Regions from separate parts of the Streptomyces sp. NPDC002144 genome, predicted to be linked through region 3. Evidence: predicted binding sites of a transcription regulator. Region 3 holds the regulator's gene; each other region holds the start of a gene.
The links. The regulator HspR, encoded in region 3, represses chaperone genes until heat shock. The targets are predictions, from matches to a motif close to TTGAGNNNNNNNNNCTCAA.
Positions count from the first base shown of each region.

Region 1 (4,054 bases), on a different contig from region 3:
GAACACGACGTCGCTCAGGTCGAGTTCGACCTCCAGGTAGTGGTCGCGGAAGGTGTGGTTCTGCGCCGGGTCGAGGACCTCGAGCAGGGCGGCCGCCGGGTCGCCCCGGAAGTCGGAGCCCACCTTGTCGATCTCGTCGAGCAGGACGACCGGGTTCATCGAACCGGCCTCCTTGATCGCCCGGACGATCCGGCCGGGCAGCGCGCCGACGTACGTACGGCGGTGACCGCGGATCTCGGCCTCGTCGCGCACACCGCCGAGGGCGACGCGGACGAACTTGCGGCCCATGGCGTGGGCGACCGACTCACCGAGCGAGGTCTTGCCGACACCGGGCGGGCCGACGAGCGCGAGGACGGCACCGCCGCGGCGCCCGCCGATGACACCGAGGCCCCGGTCGCTACGGCGCTTGCGCACCGCCAGGTACTCGGTGATCCGCTCCTTCACGTCCTCCAGGCCGGAGTGCTCGGCGTCCAGGACCGCCTTGGCGCCCTGGATGTCGTACGCGTCCTCGGTCCGCTCGTTCCAGGGGAGTTCGAGGACGGTGTCCAGCCATGTCCGGATCCACGAGCCCTCGGGCGACTGGTCGCTGGACCGCTCCAGCTTGTCGACCTCCTTGAGGGCGGCTTCCCGCACCTTCTCCGGCAGGTCGGCGGCCTCCACACGGGCGCGGTAGTCGTCGGACTCCTCACCGTCCTTCTCGCCGTTCAGCTCGCGCAGTTCCTTGCGGACGGCCTCCAGCTGGCGGCGGAGCAGGAACTCGCGCTGCTGCTTGTCGACGCCCTCCTGGACGTCCTTGGCGATGGTCTCGGCGACGTCCTGCTCGGCCAGGTGGTCGCGCAGGTGCTGGGTGGCGAGCTTGAGACGGGCGACCGGGTCGGCGGTCTCCAGCAGCTCGATCTTCTGTTCGGTGGTCAGGAAGGGGGAGTAACCGGAGTTGTCGGCGAGCTGGGACACGTCGTCGATGGCCTGGACGCGGTCCACGACCTGCCAGGCGCCGCGCTTGCGCAGCCAGGCGGTGGCGAGGGCCTTGTACTCCTTGACCAGTTCGGTGACGTGGCCGGGCAGAGGCTCGGGCACGGTCTCGTCGATGCGCGTGCCCTCGACCCACAGCGCCGCGCCCGGTCCGGTGGTGCCGGCGCCGATCTTGACGCGGCCGCGACCGCGGATCAGGGCGCCGGGGTCGCCGTCGGCGAGGCGGCCGACCTGCTCGACGGTGCCGAGCACGCCGGTGCCGGGGTAGGTGCCGTCGACGCGCGGGACCAGGAGCACCCTGGGCTTGCCCGGCTCGGAGCGGGCGGCGGCCTGGGCGGCCTCCACCGCTGCGCGTACGTCGGCGTCGTTCAGGTCCAGCGGAACCACCATTCCGGGCAGCACGACCTCGTCGTCGAGCGGCAGCACTGGGAGGGTGAGCGGTGTGGACGTCGAAGCCATGATCTCCCTTTCGGCAGTCAAGTTGAGCTATGCCGACTCAATGCGCGGCGCGCCACGGATGTTCCCGGGTTCGCGCGTCGTTCGCTGTGGGCGATCAGGGCTGGATCAGGACTGGATCAGGGCTGAGGGACAGCGCAGGATCAGGACTGGGGACAACACGGCTTCGTGTGCTGGTCACGCGGGCTGAAGCCGGCCGCTTCGCTCGCGGTGCCAGCGGCGGATCAGGGGCCAGGTGGTGATCCCTATCGTCAGGGAGATCAGATGGCCCCAGTCCGTCATCGGGTCCGTGAACGCGCTCAGGTCCTCAAGGAGCATGCCGGCGAAGACGGTGAGCATCGGCCAGCGCACCCACGGCGGGAGCAGCCCCGCCAGGGCGCCCACGCTGGTGGCCACGCCGAAGCTGATGCCGTAGTCCAGGCGGTGCAGCGAGCTGTCGGGCAGATGTCCGGCCAGCACGGCGACGCCCACGGTGCCCTCGGTGGCGAGGGTGGCCAGTATGTGGCCCAGCAGGAAGACGACCGCCGTGCGCGCCCCGCCCAGCCGCCGCTCCAGCGCGGTAAGCACCAGCAGGAAGCAGATCACGTACGGCGAGGTGAACCCGCCCGCGACCCACAGCGCACTCGCGATCAGTACCTGCACGGGCGTGCGCAGCAGGTGCGCCACGTCCGTGCTGGAGGCCTGGTAGAGGGCGTGGCGCAGGGAGGGTGAGGCACAGGTGGCGACCGTCGAGGTGACGGCCAGCAGCACCGCGTAACCGAAGGTGAACGGCGTGCCGGTGGGGGTGGGGAGAATGCGCCGGACACGGAGGGCGCGGGGCCGGGACGGCGGTGCCGGTACCGGTACCGGCACCGCGGGTGCGGTGGCCGCGCAGCGCTGACGTGGCAGGCCGTCCAGCAGGTCGGAGACCTCGGGAAGAGGCGCGGCCGAGGACGTCGGGCCGGCCGCCGCGGTGTGCTCCACGTGAGGTGCTCCTTCCGTTTCCCCCACCTTTCGGGCCCCCACGGGCAACTGTCCATGACGGACGCCACATCCAGGCCGATTCTCAGCGCCTTCTCAGCGTGTTGACGAACTTCTCACAGCCACCGTACGGTCCCCCGGCGTTCACGGACGCAGCAGGCTCACCTCCCTCGCGTGCGCCTCCTGCGTCGCCGGATCCCAGTCGCCCGTGCAGTACACGGACGCCTCGCCGATGGCCCCGTCACGGATCTCGGCGCGCATCAACTCCCGGCAGTACCAGGTGCCTTGCCCGTCCTCCCAGCTCTCCTCGAACTCCAGCACAAGGCCGGTGGGAGTCGGGTCGACCCGATAGCGGGGCACCGTGCCGAGGAAGGGGTGACTGCGGCGGCGAAGAGCGACTAGTTCGTCGCGGCCCCGGGACTGCAGCCGCCACTGCGGGACCGTCAGATCGAGGAGGACGTCGTCGGTGAACAGCCCGTCGGGGGCGGTGTTGGTCTCCAGGAACCGTACGAAGAGCTCGGCGAGTTCCTTGACGCGGGTGTCGGTCTGCGTGCTCATGGCCGCGCTCCCTCGAGGTTGCCGGCGACGACCGCCATCGTGGCGTTCAGCTCGGCGGTGGGACTGAACTCGACGATCTCGGTTCCGGCGAAGACGAGGGGCAGATGCCCAGGGGCGCCGTAGTAGGCGTCACCGGCGTGGAAGACCTCGTCGTGGTCGGCGTACCGGAAGACCAGCTTTCCGGTGAGGACCTGGCCCCAGTGCGGGCACTGGCAGCGGTCGTCGGGCAGACCCCGGAACAGGGGCGCGGGGTCCATGTCCTGCTTCACGGTCTCGTAGCCGACGGTGTAGGGCCCGACCTGGGCGTACCGGCCCTCCATGACCGGCTCGTCCATCTGGAGCTCCGCCTCCGCCTTGGATGTGCGTGGCATGGTGTCCGCCTTCCTTCGTCGTGGTCGCTTCCACACAGAAGGCGTGAGGTCGCGCGGCACGATGTGCGGCGGTGTCTCACAGCTCCCAGGCCGGCGGGTCCTCGGGCCGGTAGACGCAGAGGGTGCCGGTGCGCAGGGCGGTCTCCAGATGCCGCCCGAGCTCGGGATGCACTTCGGCGATCCGGCGTACGGCGGCCCGGACGCGCGCGGTGACGGCGGTGCGGGCGCGTTCGGCGGGGGATCCGGTACGACGGACCCGGCCGCCGATGCCGTACGCGGCGGCGAGCTGTGCCACGAGGGCGTCCCGCTCGACGGCGATCCGAGCGGAGTGGTCGGCGTCCCCGGCGGCGTCGGCGTCCCGCGCCTCCTCCTCCAACTCGTGCAGCCTGCGCCGGTACGCGGTCCGTGCGGTGGCGTCGATGACCTCGCCGGTGTCGCCCTCGGGGTGGAGGCCGTCCACCGGCTCTCCGGGCACACCGGACACCCCCGGCGAAGCCAGCTCCACGGCCGGGACGGGAGTGCCGGGACGGGCGAGCAGGACGGCGATGTCACGCAGCCCCTTGCTGTCGGGCAGCCGCACGTCACGCCCCGCGTAACGGAGATGCCAGAGGGGACCTTCGCGACGGAAGAGGGGGGTGACGGGAGGGGCGGGGGGAGCGGCGGCCAGAGGGGGGTGCGGAGGGGCGTCGCGATGGGTGTGCGGAGGGGTGTCCCGATGGATGTGCGGAGGTGCTGCC
Region 1 covers NZ_JBSFDB010000046.1:54,019-58,072, reverse strand. The annotation lists gene lon (endopeptidase La) at 1-1,431, opposite strand, end outside; gene ACWCQ1_RS41670 (rhomboid-like protein) at 1,606-2,391, opposite strand; gene ACWCQ1_RS41665 (hypothetical protein) at 2,533-2,946, opposite strand; gene ACWCQ1_RS41660 (cupin domain-containing protein) at 2,943-3,317, opposite strand; gene ACWCQ1_RS41655 (ATP-binding protein) at 3,394-4,054, opposite strand, start outside.
Region 1: a site for HspR is predicted at 1,454-1,472, ahead of lon (endopeptidase La). Genes of this name have one in related genera too.

Region 2 (4,054 bases), on a different contig from region 3:
TTCGCCGAGGGACTGCGGCTGGTGAAGGCCAACCCGGCGCTCGCGGCGGTGGAGTTCGACGTCTGCCGGGACGAGGAGTGCAAGCTCGCGCCCCGTGACGGCCTGGTGGTCGTCGACTCCGACGCCGACCTGCACGTCCATCCCTTCCGGCTCGCCGAACCGGCCGCCTGGGCCTGGGCGCTCGCGCACGCCGTGCTGCACCTCGGCTTCGGGCACGTCCCCGCGGCGAAGGGCGAGCGCGTCCAGCCGGACCGGTTCGACCTCGCCGCCCGCTGCGTCGTCGTCAACCGCTTCCTGCTGAACTTCACCATCGGCACCGCTCCCGAGGAACTCCCCGGCTCCTATCCGGACGGCGACGAGGAGCAACTCGCCGCGCGCTGGCGGCGGGACGGACTCCCGGCCGCGTACGAGCGGTGCGGCACGGCGGGCGACGAGCCCGACCAGCTGCTGCTGACCTGGCACGGATGGTACAGCGGGCCCCCGGACCACCAGCTGGCGTTCGCCGGCGCCCTGACCCGGACCGTGTCCGCGGCGATGGACCTGGCCGGCGGCCGCCGCGACTCGCTCAGCGGCGAACTCGCCCCGCAGCGGCCGTGGCAGAAGGCGCTGAGCTGGTTCATCTCCTCCTACCCCCTGCTCGGCGGCATCGCGGCCGGCATCAGGCTGGTCGCCGACGCCGAACTCGCCCGCGCCCACGGCATCTCCGTTGCCGCGGTGAACGCGGAGGCCGGCGAGATCTACATCAACCCGCTGCGGACCTTCGACGACGAGGAGTGGCGGTTCATCCTGGCGCACGAGATGCTGCACGCCGCCCTGCGCCACGGCGACCGCTGCGGCACCCGCGACCCCTACCTCTTCAACGTCGCCTGCGACTACGTCATCAACGACTGGCTGCGGGAGATGCAGATCGGCACCATGCCGGAGGGACTGCTGTACGACCCCGCGCTGACCGGTCTGTCCGCCGAGGAGGTCTACGACCGTCTCGCCGGCGACCTGCGCCGGATGCGCCGGCTGGCCACCCCGCGCGGCAAGGGCCTCGGCGACATCCTCGGCGCCCCGCTCGGCCCGCCCGGCGAGTACGTCGACCTGGACGGGTTCTACCGCCGGGGCCTCGCCCAGGGCCTGGACCTGCACCAGCGGCAGGAGCGCGGGTTCCTGCCCGGCGGCCTGGTCGAGGAGATCCGCGCGCTCAGCCATCCGCCGCTGCCCTGGGACGCGCAACTCGCCCGCTGGTTCGACGAGTTCGTGCCGAGCCCGCAGCCCGTGCGGTCGTACGCCCGCCCCTCCCGCCGCCAGTCCTCGACGCCGGACATCCCGCGTGCGGGGCGCTACTACCCTCCCGAGGAGATCGCCCGCTGCACCTTCGGTGTCGTGCTGGACACCTCCGGGTCCATGGACCGCACCCTGCTCGGCAAGGCGCTGGGGGCGATCGCCTCGTACGCCGGGGCCCGGGACGTGCCCGCCGCCCGTGTGGTCTTCTGCGACGCGGCCCCGCACGACGCGGGCTTCCTGCCGGTCACCGAGATCGCCGGGCGGGTACGGGTCCACGGCCGGGGCGGCACGGTCCTGCAGCCCGGGATCGACCTGCTGCTGCGCGCCGACGACTTCCCGCCGACCGCGCCCGTCCTCGTGATCACCGACGGCTGGTGCGACGTGCTGCGGGTGCGCCGGGAGCACGCCTATCTGATCCCGCAGGGCGCCCGGCTGCCGTTCACCGCCCGAGGGCCCGTCTTCCGGGTGCGATGAGCCGGAATGTGATCGGATGGGGTCGCAAGGAACACCAGGAAGTCGGAAGGATTCACCGTGGCAACCACGCGCTCCGCACACACCGTCTGGGAAGGCAGCCTGATCGAGGGCAACGGGGTCGTCAACTTCGACTCCTCGGGTGCCATCGAGGCGCAGCCGGTCACGTGGGCCTCGCGCTCCCAGGACGCGAACGGCAAGACCAGCCCCGAGGAGCTGATCGCCGCCGCGCACTCCAGCTGCTTCTCCATGGCGCTGTCGCACGCCCTGAACGGCGCCGGCACTCCGCCCACCAAGCTCGTCACCTCCGCCGACGTCAGCTTCCAGCCGGGTGAGGGCATCACCGGCATCCACCTCACCGTCGAGGGCACGGTCCCCGGCATCGACAACGACGCGTTCGTCGCCGCCGCCGAGGACGCCAAGAAGAACTGCCCGGTCAGCCAGGCGCTGACCGGCACGACGATCACCCTGTCCGCCAAGCTTTCCTGAACGCCCGCGACACCGGTGCCGCGTCTCGCACAGAGGCGCGGCACCGCGGTTTTCCGGGGTACCCGGACCGCAGGGCCCTTCGCGGCATTGACAACAGCGCACTCAAGTTTTGTGCTGGAGTCTGAGAAGCGCCCTGGCGGAAGGGGACGGACATGGCACGTGCGGTCGGGATCGATCTCGGGACCACGAACTCGGTGGTGGCCGTGCTGGAGGGCGGCGAACCCACCGTCGTCGCCAACGCGGAGGGGGCCAGGACCACACCGTCGGTCGTGGCCTTCGCCAAGAACGGGGAGGTACTGGTCGGAGAGGTCGCCAAGCGGCAGGCCGTGACGAACGTCGAGCGGACGGCCCGGTCGGTGAAGCGGCACATGGGCGACGCGCACTGGCGCTTCCCCGAGCAGGGGTCGATCGACGGGACGCGGTACCGGGCGCAGGAGCTGTCCGCGAGGGTGCTGCAGAAGCTCAAGCGGGACGCCGAGTCCTACCTCGGCGAGGACGTCACGGACGCGGTGATCACCGTACCCGCGTACTTCGACGACTCGCAGCGGCAGGCGACCAAGGAGGCCGGGGAGATCGCCGGCCTGAAGGTGCTCAGGATCATCAACGAGCCGACGGCCGCGGCCCTCGCCTACGGCCTCGACCGCGGCGAGGAGCAGACGGTCCTCGTCTTCGACCTCGGCGGCGGCACCTTCGACGTGTCGCTGCTGGAGATCGGCGACGGGGTCATCGAGGTCAAGGCCACCAACGGCGACACGCATCTGGGCGGCGACGACTGGGACCAGCGGATCGTGGAGCACCTGGTCAAGAAGTTCCAGGGGCAGTACGGCATCGACCTCGGCAAGGACAAGATGGCGCTCCAGCGGCTGCGGGAGGGCGCCGAGAAGGCGAAGATCGAGCTGTCCAGCTCGTCCGAGACCACGATCAACCTGCCCTACATCACCGCCTCCGCCGAGGGCCCGCTGCACCTCGACGAGAAGATGACCCGCGCCCAGTTCCAGGAGCTCACCGCCGATCTGCTCGACCGCTGCAAGACCCCCTTCCACCAGGCGGTCAAGGACGCGAACGTGAAGCTGTCGGCGATCGACCACGTCATCCTGGTCGGCGGCTCGACCCGGATGCCGGCCGTCACCGACCTGGTCAAGGAGCTCACCGGCAAGGACCCGCACAAGGGCGTCAACCCGGACGAGGTCGTGGCCGTCGGCGCGGCCCTGCAGGCCGGTGTCATCCGCGGTGACGTGAAGGACGTCCTCCTCCTCGACGTCACCCCGCTGTCCCTCGGCATCGAGACCAAGGGCGGCATCATGACCAAGCTCATCGAACGCAACACGACGATCCCGACCCGGCGTTCGGAGATCTTCACGACGGCCACCGACAACCAGCCGTCCGTCGGCATCCAGGTCTACCAGGGCGAGCGCGAGATCGCCGCGTACAACAAGAAGCTGGGCGTCTTCGACCTCACCGGGCTGCCGCCCGCCCCGCGCGGGGTGCCGCAGATCGAGGTCGCCTTCGACATCGACGCGAACGGGATCATGCACGTCTCGGCGAAGGACCTGGCGACCGGCCGCGAGCAGAAGATGACGGTGACGGGCGGTTCCGCGCTGCCCAAGGACGACATCGACCGCATGATGCGGGAGGCGGAGCAGTACGCCGAGGAGGACCGCAGGCGCCGCGAGGCCGCCGAGACCCGCAACCAGGCGGAGCAACTCGTCTACCAGACCGAGAAGTTCATCCGCGACAACGAGGACCGCGTCCCCGCCGACACCAGGACGGAGGTCCAGGAGGCGACGGCCGAGCTGAAGGAGCTGCTGGAGCGCGACGCGGA
Region 2 covers NZ_JBSFDB010000006.1:108,625-112,678, reverse strand. The annotation lists gene ACWCQ1_RS11160 (vWA domain-containing protein) at 1-1,746, shown strand, start outside; gene ACWCQ1_RS11155 (OsmC family protein) at 1,804-2,232, shown strand; gene dnaK (molecular chaperone DnaK) at 2,385-4,054, shown strand, end outside.
Region 2: a site for HspR is predicted at 2,320-2,338, ahead of dnaK (molecular chaperone DnaK). Genes of this name have one in related genera too.

Region 3 (4,054 bases):
CAAGGAGCAGAAGATGACCGTCACCGGCGGCTCCTCGCTGCCGAAGGACGAGGTCGACCGGATGCGCCAGGAGGCCGAGCAGTACGCGGAGGAGGACCACCGCCGCCGCGAGGCCGCCGAGACCCGCAACCAGGGCGAGCAGCTCGTCTACCAGACGGAGAAGTTCCTCAAGGACAACGAGGACAAGGTCCCCGGCGAGATCAAGACCGAGGTCGAGGCGTCCGTCGAGGAGCTGAAGGCCGCGCTCAAGGGCGAGGACACCGCCGAGATCCGCACCGCCACCGAGAAGGTCGCGGCCGTCTCGCAGAAGCTCGGCCAGGCCATGTACGCCGACGCCCAGGCCGCCCAGGCCGCCGGTGGCGCGTCCGCCGGTGCCGAGGCCCCGAAGGCCGACGACGACGTGGTCGACGCCGAGATCGTGGACGACGAGCGCAAGGACGGTGCCGCGTGACGGAGGAGACCCCGGGCTTCGAGGAGAAGCCCGACGTCCCCTCCGGCGCCACCTCTGACGACGCCGAGCCGAAGGCCGCCTCCGAGGGGGCGGCCCCGGCCGGGGACGCAGCGCAGATCGCCGGTCTGACGGCCCAGCTGGACCAGGTGCGCAAGGCGCTCGAGGAGCGCACCGCGGACCTCCAGCGGCTGCAGGCCGAGTTCCAGAACTACCGCCGCCGCGTGGAGCGGGACCGGATCACGGTCAAGGAGATCGCCATCGCGAACCTCCTGACCGAGCTTCTGCCCGTGCTCGACGACATCGGCCGCGCGCGGGAGCACGGCGAACTCGTCGGCGGATTCAAGTCCGTCGCGGAGTCGCTGGAGACCGTCGCGGCGAAGATGGGTCTGCAGCAGTTCGGCAAGGAGGGCGAGCCCTTCGACCCGACCATCCACGAGGCCCTGATGCACTCCTACGCTCCGGATGTCACCGAGACGACCTGCGTGGCGATCCTGCAGCCCGGGTATCGCATCGGCGAGCGCACCATCCGCCCCGCGCGGGTGGCGGTCGCCGAACCGCAGCCGGGCGCGCAGACGGTGAAGGCCGAGGGGGCCGAGGAGGCCCCGGCGGCCGAGGAGAAGAAGGACAACGGCCCTGAGGAGGGCTGACGTAGGTACCGATCGGAACACCGGAAAGGGGGCGCGTCGGGGATGAGCACCAAGGACTTCATCGAGAAGGACTACTACAAGGTCCTCGGCGTCCCCAAGGACGCCACCGAGGCCGAGATCAAGAAGGCGTACCGGAAGCTCGCCCGCGAGTTCCACCCGGACGCCAACAAGGGCAACGCCAAGGCCGAGGAGCGCTTCAAGGAGATCTCCGAGGCGAACGACGTCCTCGGCGACCCCAAGAAGCGCAAGGAGTACGACGAGGCACGCACCCTCTTCGGCAACGGCGGATTCCGTCCGGGGCCGGGCGCGGGCGGCGGGTCCTTCAACTTCGACCTGGGCGACCTCTTCGGAGGCGGCGCCCAGAGCGGGGGCTCCGGCGGTTTCGGCGGTGGGCTCGGTGACGTCTTCGGGGGCCTGTTCAACCGCGGCGGTACGGGCACGACCCGTACCCAGCCGCGGCGCGGCCAGGACATCGACACCGAGGTCAGCCTCAGCTTCACCGAGGCGATCGAGGGGGCGACGGTCCCGCTGCGGATGTCCTCGCAGGCACCGTGCAAGGCCTGTTCGGGCACCGGCGACGCGAACGGCAACCCGCGGGTGTGCCCGACGTGCGTCGGCACCGGACAGGTCGCCCGGGGCTCCGGCGGAGGGTTCTCCCTCACCGACCCCTGCCCCGACTGCAAGGGCCGCGGCCTGATCGCGGAGAACCCCTGCGAGGTCTGCAAGGGCTCGGGACGCGCCAAGTCCTCGCGCACCATGCAGGTCCGCATCCCGGCCGGCGTCTCCGACGGGCAGCGCATCCGGCTGCGCGGCAAGGGTGCGCCCGGCGAGCGGGGCGGCCCCGCGGGCGACCTGTACGTCACGGTCCATGTGTCCGGGCACCCCGTGTTCGGCCGCAAGGGCGACAACCTGACGGTGACCGTCCCGGTGACGTTCGCGGAGGCCGCCCTGGGCGGCGAGGTCCGCGTGCCGACCCTGGGCGGGCCGCCGGTCACCCTGAAGCTGCCGCCGGGCACGCCCAACGGCCGCACCATGCGCGCCCGGGGCAAGGGCGCGGTCCGCAAGGACGGCACCCGCGGGGACCTGCTGGTCACCGTCGAGGTGAGTGTCCCCAAGGACGTGACGGGGAAGGCTCGTGACGCACTCGAGGCATATCGCGAGGCGACCGCGGGCGAGGACCCGCGGGCGGAGTTGTTCCAGGCCGCGAAGGGAGCATGACGAAGATGGACGGCCGTCGGCGCGGTGACAATTTTCGTGGGCCGTATGAACTGACCGAGGAGACCCCGGTCTACGTCATCTCGGTCGCGGCCCAGCTGTCCGGTCTGCACCCGCAGACCCTGCGTCAGTACGACCGCCTGGGGCTGGTCTCCCCGGACCGCACTGCGGGCCGGGGCCGGCGCTACTCGGCCCGCGACATCGAACTGCTGCGCCAGGTGCAGCAGTTGTCGCAGGACGAGGGCGTCAACCTGGCCGGCATCAAGCGCATCATCGAGCTGGAGAACCAGGTCGCCGCGCTCCAGCAGCGCGTCGCCGAGCTCCAGGCCGCCGTCGACGGCGCGGCGGCGGCGATGCAGCAGCGCGAGGCGGCCGTGCACGCGTCGTACCGGCGTGACCTGGTGCCGTATCAGGAGGTGCAGCAGACCAGCGCGCTGGTGGTCTGGCGCCCGAAGAAGGCCAAGGACTGAAGAAGGCCAAGGACTGAAGTAGGCCACGGACTGAAGCACGCCACGGACCAGCGACGCTCCGTCTTTCGAAGAGACCCCGGAATGGCTGATTCCGGGGTCTCTTCGTGTCTGGGTACGTGAGGGCGCGGTGATCATCCAGGTGCTGGATGGAGGGTCCGTAAAGGTCCATTGGTGAAGGTTGTGCCAGGCCTTCACAACACAAGCGGAGCGTGGCGTTGCGCACTCGTTAAGTAGTTCCGCTTGACGCCCGGGGTGGGTGCCGCGTTGGCTTTTCAGTCATCCGGTCGCATTGAGGCGCCCGTGTCCCGAAAGCATCAGAAGTGAGCAGGCCAGTGAGCAGTTCCATGCGTCGTATTGCCATATCCGTGGCCGCGTCCACGCTGTCCCTCTCGCTGGCGGGCTGCGGCGTGCTGGGCGTGTCGGACAGCGGTGCCTCGGCGAGGCCCACGAAGGGCAACGACGTCACAGTCGGTCTGCTGCTGCCGGAGACGGCGAACACGCGCTACGAGAACTTCGACTACCCCATCGTCAAGAAGCAGGTCGCCTCCCTCACGAGGAACGAAGGCAAGGTCGACTACGCCAACGCCGGGCAGGACGCGAAGAAGCAGGCGTCCCAGATGCAGAAGATGATCGACGACAAGGTCGACATCATCCTGCTGGACGCCGTCGACTCGCACGCCATCGCCACCGAGGTGAAGAAGGCCAAGGACGCGGGCATCCCGGTCATCGCCTACGACCGCCTCGCCGAGGGCCCGATCGACGCGTACATCTCCTTCGACAACGAGCTGGTCGGCGAGGTCCAGGCGCGTTCCCTGCTGGACGCCCTGGGCAGCGAGGCCGACACCTCCGACAAGGTCGTCATGATGAACGGCTCGTCGACCGACCCCAACGCCAAGCAGTTCAAGGCGGGCGCGCTGTCCGAGCTGGGCGGCAAGGTGACGATCGCCGACTCCTTCGACACCGTCGACTGGAAGCCGGAGAACGCCCAGGCCAACATGACCAAGGCGATCGAGAAGATCGGCAAGGACAACATCGCGGCCGTCTACTCCGCCAACGACGGCATGGCCGGCGGCATCGTCAAGGCCCTGGAGAACGCGGGCGTCACCACCAAGCTGCCGCCGGTCACCGGACAGGACGCGGAACTCCCGGCCGTGCAGCGGATCGTCTCGGGCGAGCAGTACATGACCGTCTACAAGTCCTACCCGGACGAGGCCGCGGCCGCCGCGCAGATGGCCGTCGCCAAGGTCCAGGGCCACGACATCCAGTTCGAC
Region 3 covers NZ_JBSFDB010000008.1:280,616-284,669, reverse strand. The annotation lists gene dnaK (molecular chaperone DnaK) at 1-451, shown strand, start outside; gene grpE (nucleotide exchange factor GrpE) at 448-1,098, shown strand; gene dnaJ (molecular chaperone DnaJ) at 1,141-2,316, shown strand; gene ACWCQ1_RS15245 (heat shock protein transcriptional repressor HspR) at 2,322-2,783, shown strand; gene ACWCQ1_RS15240 (sugar ABC transporter substrate-binding protein) at 3,128-4,054, shown strand, end outside.